Regions from separate parts of the Butyricicoccus sp. AF18-9LB genome, predicted to be linked through region 1. Evidence: riboswitches for the same ligand, from Rfam matches in the RefSeq annotation. Region 1 holds a riboswitch; the other holds the start of a gene.

Region 1 (3,015 bases):
TACATCATGATTTTTTCGACAACCATCATTTTACAGGAGCCCTGATGGCTTGTCCATTCTCTGTTTGCTTTTGCGAACTTGATTATGCACTATCGTTTAGTTTCTCCATAAATCCATGCTATTCTTCCTGATTCATATGATAAGGTACAATAAGTTGCGCAAATTGAAAACCGCATAAAAGAAGACATAGTTTGCAGGCTCTGGTAGAATGAAGTTACCACACACCATTCTGAAAGGAGACAACAAACTATGTCCGAGAGAATTGTACAGCTGAATGAGGAAATTATCAAGGAGAAAATCAAGGAATTGGTCCGCAGCAGCGTGGAGGAAACCCTGAACGAACTGCTGGAAAAAGAGACGGAGTCCTTGACACAGGCTGCCCGCTACGAGCGCAGCGAGGTCCGTCAGGACTACCGCAGCGGCCACTATGACCGGAATCTCACCACCGCCTCTGGTGACGTCACGCTCCATATGCCGCGACTCAAGGGCGTATCCTTCAAGACTGCCATCATCGAGCGGTATCGCCGCCGGGAAAGTAACGTGAAGAAATCCCTCATCGAGATGTACCTGGCAGGCGTGTTTCCGTGCACCGGGTAGAGGACATCACCGAGGCGCTGTGGATCAGCAAGGTCTCGCCCGCCATCATCAGTGAACCGAACAAGAAAGCCTACGTCCATATCGAGGACTGGCGCAACCGCCCGTTACAGGGCGGGCGCTATCCGTATGTCTACGTGGACGGCATCTATCTGCACCGCAACTGGGGCGGAGAGTATGAAAATGTAGCCATTTGGGTGGCAATCGCCGTGAATGATGACGGTTTCCATGAGGTTTTAGGCGCCGCTGAGGGAATGAAAGAGGACAAGACCAGATAAGCCAGCTTCTTTCAGTGGCTCCGCGGACACGGCTTGGACGGCGTAAAATTCATCGTCGGCGGCAAGTGCATGGGGATGCTGGAGGCCGTGGGCAAGGTGTTCCCGGACGCCAAATACCCGCGCTGCACGGTGCATTTCTACCGCAATGTTTTCTCTGTTGTGCCTAAATCCAAGGTCAAAATTGTGGCAAAAATGCTTAAGGCGATCCACGCGCAGGAGAGCAAAAAGGCGTCCCGCGACAAGGCTAAAGCAGTCGTCGCCGAACTGCGCGCCATGAAGCTGAAGGAGGCTGCCAAGAAGGTCGAGGACGGTATCAAGGAAACGCTGACCTACTGCGATTTTCCCAGCGGGCACTGGACGCGCATCCGTACCAACAACGTGATTGAGCGGCTGAATCGAGAGATCCGCCGCAGAACCCGTGTGGTGGGAACATTCCCTGACGGCAACTCTGCTCTGATGCTGGTCTGCGCCCGGCTTCGCCATGTAGTGGGCACGCAGTGGGGCAGCAAAAAATATATGAACATGAAGCACTTGGAGACGGCGCTGGACGACGCCTTCATTGCCGGCTGACTTCATTCAGCCGGAGAATCTGCAAACAATTTTGCGCACAAATCTTGACGGGACCGAGTCTATTAGATGCACGCATGTGATATAATCTTGGCCACGCATTTTGTCAATTCGTATACAGATCTTTGGCGAAATCATAGATGTTGCCGCACTGTTTGCGATTATTGAACAAAAAGTGCTCTCCGTTTGCTGGAGAGCACCTTCGTTTTTTACTTAGCCGACACGCTGTCTGGAGTGGTGCAATTCGATCTGCTTGGACTTGATGAACACGCTCAGCTTCTTGTAGGCAAGCATGGTAATCGCAGTCAGGATTGCGCCTTTGATGAGATTGAACGGCAGAACGCCGAGCAGCAGATAGCCCTGCATGCCGGTCACATACGGGTTGATCGCGTTGCATGCATCAAAGATAGCCTGCAGCGGCATAACCTGCGAATAAAACGGAATGATAAGAAAATAGTTGGTCAGCATGCCGACACAGGCCATAGCGACCGATCCGGCTGCACAGCCGAGGACAGCCATCTTGCGGCTCTTGTGACCGCGGTACAGCAGCACGGCGATAACAATGAGCGTGGAAAGCATCAGGAAATCTGCGACCTCACCGGAGCCGCCGGTCTGGGTCTGGGTCAGATGAATAATGTCCTTGATGCCGATCATCGTGATCGCCGGAGCGATGCCGAAAATAAACGCACCGATGAGCACGACCGCGCCGGACAGATCCACCTTGAGGAACGGCGGCATGAACGGAATCGGGAATTCAAAGTACATCAGTACGGTTGCGATAGCCGCAAAAATTGCGGTGTAGGTGATTTTGCTGGTTTTTGTCATTGCTGTTTTTTCTCCCTTTCAGGAGTCCTGTTCCATAAATAAAACAAGCCCCTGGATTGCTCCAGAGGCATACAGACGTAGCGATAGGTACATCTGTTTCTCTCATCCGGACTATAACCGTCGGTTGGGATTCTAACCCATCATGCCTTGCGGCTCGCAGACTATCAGGCTCGAAGCCTGTATACTGCCGGTGGAGACTTTCACTCCGCCCTGAAACAGAACTAATTTATTTATACTGCTATTATAGTCGCCAGTAAAGGACTTGTCAACACTTCAGCAAGAAAAAACAAAAAAGCCGCCTTCCCTTGCGAAAGCGGCTTTTTATCAGAAATCAGTCTTCCTTGCTGCTCATCAGAGTAACCATAACGGCCTTCTGTGCGTGCAGGCGGTTTTCTGCTTCCTCGAAAATTTCGTTTGCGTGCTCCTCGAACACCTTGGTGGTGATCTCCTGCTCACGGTAGGCCGGCAGGCAGTGCTGCACCATGCAGCCCGGCTTTGCAGCAGCCAGCAGCTCATCATTGACCTGATAGCCCTGGAATGCCTTCATGCGGACTTCCTTCTCGGCTTCCTGACCCATGGACGCCCATGTATCAGTGATAACAACGTCTGCGTTCTCAGCAGCCTTCATCGGGTCATCGGTGATGAAGAAGTTCGGATTCGGCTCTGCGAATGCCATAACCTCAGCGTCCGGACGGTAGTCCACCGGCGTTGCGACGGAAACCTTCATGCCGGTCTTGAGGCCGCCGACGAT
Region 2 (3,015 bases), on a different contig from region 1:
GCGGACGAGACAGCAGATCCGGCTTTTCCGCGAGGAACACCGGAATGTCGTACCGCGCCATCGCCATTGCAAGGAACGCACTGTACGGCTCGATATCGCGTGCCGCAACCACAAAATCGCGGCAGCGCGCGCCTTCGTCCCGCACCTTGCGCCGAATGTAAGCCGCCGCGTGCTCGCACTCGTCAAACGGCGAAGCCGCCTCGTACAAACGAACGCCGGCCGCGCTCTCCTGCGGGGTGCGCACCGGCAGCAGGCTTTCGCGCTCGAGCGCAGCCAGTCCCGCCGGTCGGGCCACCTTGCTTTCGCCCAGTTCGATGCGCTCGACCGTCTGGTTATGATGCTTTGCCATTCGGGTTAATTTCTGCACTGTTTTACAGCCGGTAAGGAAAATCTCCGGGTAATCCATATCACAGGTTACCGCCGCAGAGAGCGGCACACCCGCTGCCAGCATGGCATCGACCACTGCACTTTCCTGCACGGTAAAGCCGAGAAAACCATCCAGATAGACCGCTGCACCGTCCAGCGTGTGGCTTTCTGCCAGGCGGTCGCGCAAATGTGTCAGACGGTCTCTCGGGTCGGGCAGGGACTCCTCGCACAGACGCTCATAAGCTGTTAAAATCTGTGCAAGATCGGACAATTTTTCTGCAAGTACCGCGTCCTCACTCTCCTCGGCAGCCGCAAACAGCGTCTCCGGCGCGACCGCACAGGTTTTGCACTCGTCGATCAGCCGCAGCGCCTCCTGCAGCAGCTCCGGCTTGTCTGCCAGACCCTTCCACGCACTCAGCCCGCCCTGCACACGGCGTGCCGCCTCCTGCAAGGTCAAAAGCTGACCTGCCGGCGTCAGCATCTGCTGTGCCAGTCCGCCGACCTCAGAGAACACACGGTCAGCCAATCGTGAGAACGTCAGCACCTCGGCCGTGCGTGCGCCGTGGTTGTGCGTGGCTGCAGCAAGTCGCCGCTCCATCAGGTGCGAGTTCAGCTCGGGCACGAGCAGAATCTGCCGTCCCTCTCCCTTTTCACTCAGCGCCGCGATCTCCCGCAGGATGGCCGTTGTCTTGCCGCTCCCCGCTCGTCCGGTCCAGATCCGCATGGCACACTCTCCTTTCATTTCATAGCTATTTGATTATAGCACAACCGGAGCAAATTGAAAATTGGTAATGGAAAACGGAAAATTACCAATAACAACCGTATGGTCATTTTATATTTTTTGTGCGTTATCTGCGTATTTTCCAGTCTTTTTCGAACTTTTGCGGTGCTTTGTTTGCATTCACATATTCTGTAAAATTATTTTTTCAAAAAACTCTTGCATTTTTCTCCGCTTGGGACTATACTTTCCTCAGGCGGAACAATAAAGGCTCTGCCCCGCAAAACCAAATATTTGATTCTTCAGGGCAGGGTGCAATTCCCTACCGGCGGTACAGCCCGCGAGCGGATGCCATTCGGCGGAAGCATGATTCGGTGAAATTCCGAGGCCGACAGTATAGTCTGGATAAAAGAAGAATGCACGGAAAGATTTTCCGTTTGTTTGCTGTTCTGAAATGCCGATTCGGTGTTTCAGACTTTTTATTTTCACAATGCTTTTTTCAGCGTCCCGAAGATTCTGTCTTTGGGACGTTTTTTTGGCTGTCGCCAAACTATCGTGAAATTTTCTACAGAATTATTATATCAGGTGATTCTATGCAGGAGCAAAAACAGGAATATATGCGTCAGGCGTTGGCGCTGGCCCAGCGCGGAGCCGGTCACGTCAATCCGAATCCGATGGTCGGCTGCGTCATCGTCAAGGACGGAAAAATCATCGGTGAAGGCTGGCACGAGCACATCGGCGGCCTGCATGCTGAGCGCAATGCGTTCGCGCACTGCACCGAGGACTGCACCGGCGCAGACCTTTACGTCACGCTTGAGCCGTGCTGCCACTGGGGACGCACGCCGCCGTGCACAGATGCAGTCATCGAGCACAAGATCGGCCGCGTGTTCGTCGGCTGTCTGGACCCCAATCCGCTGGTAGCCGGCAAAGGCGCACAGATCCTGCGCGACGCAGGCATCGAAGTCGAGACCGGCGTGTGCGAGGACGAATGCCGCCGCGTGAATGAAGTTTTCTTTCACTACATCACGCACAAAACGCCGTTTGTGACGCTCAAGTACGCGATGACGCTGGACGGCAAAATCGCCGCGCACACCGGCGACAGCCGCTGGGTTACCGGCGAGACCGCCCGCCGTCATGTGCACGAAACGCGCAACCGGCTGCCCGCCATCATGGTCGGCATCGGCACCGTGCTTGAGGACGATCCGCTGCTCACCTGCCGCATTGACGGCGGGCGCGATCCGATCCGCGTAATCTGCGACAGCCGCGCAAGAACGCCGATCGACAGCAGAATCGTACAGACGGCGAACAAAATCCCGACCTATATCGCGGTTGTCGGTCGAAATGAGCGCACCGCTGAACTGGAACGGCACGGTGTACACATTCTCGAATGCAAAACGAAAAACGAGCGCGTAGACCTTGCCGACCTGATGCGCCAGCTCGGCGCACTCGGCATCGACGGCATATTGCTTGAAGGCGGCTCGGCACTTGCGTTCTCCGCGCTGGAGGCCGGTGTGGTACACCGCGTGCAGGCGTACATTGCCCCGAAAATCATCGGCGGTGCAGGCGCGAAAAGTCCGGTCGGAGGTCTGGGATTTGACAAGATGGTGCAGGCGCTTCCGCTGAAGGACGTGACCTGCATGCCGATGGACGAAGATTTCCTGATTGAAGGGAGATTGTAATGTTTACTGGACTTATCGAAGAAATCGGTACGGTGCGGCGCATTGAGCGCGGTGCAAAAGGCGCTCGGCTGACGATTGCGGCGGATACCGTGCTCGAAAATACAAAAATCGGCGACAGCATTGCCACGAACGGCGTATGCCTGACCGTGGTCGCGCTGACGGACGACAGCTTCAGCGCCGACGTGATGGCGGAGAGCCTGCGGCGTTCCGCGCTCGGCAGTCTGCAGAGCGGCTCGCCGGTCAATCTGGAGC

Evidence for each region. A riboswitch is a leader RNA that binds a small molecule or an ion and turns the genes downstream of it on or off. The one in region 1 is predicted to bind FMN.
Region 2: it holds a riboswitch for FMN, as region 1 does, so the genes downstream of both, ribD (bifunctional diaminohydroxyphosphoribosylaminopyrimidine deaminase/5-amino-6-(5-phosphoribosylamino)uracil reductase RibD) here and PGY33_RS06975 (ECF transporter S component) in region 1, are expected to answer to the same signal.

Annotation. Positions count from the first base shown of each region.
Region 1 is NZ_JAQCWA010000008.1:89,340-92,354, forward strand. It holds partial or broken gene PGY33_RS06970 (IS256 family transposase) at 250-1,442, shown strand; gene PGY33_RS06975 (ECF transporter S component) at 1,653-2,264, opposite strand; FMN riboswitch at 2,355-2,486, opposite strand; gene argF (ornithine carbamoyltransferase) at 2,596-3,015, opposite strand, start outside.
Region 2 is NZ_JAQCWA010000001.1:219,038-222,052, forward strand. It holds gene PGY33_RS00935 (PD-(D/E)XK nuclease family protein) at 1-1,090, opposite strand, end outside; FMN riboswitch at 1,379-1,505, shown strand; gene ribD (bifunctional diaminohydroxyphosphoribosylaminopyrimidine deaminase/5-amino-6-(5-phosphoribosylamino)uracil reductase RibD) at 1,678-2,763, shown strand; gene PGY33_RS00945 (riboflavin synthase) at 2,763-3,015, shown strand, end outside.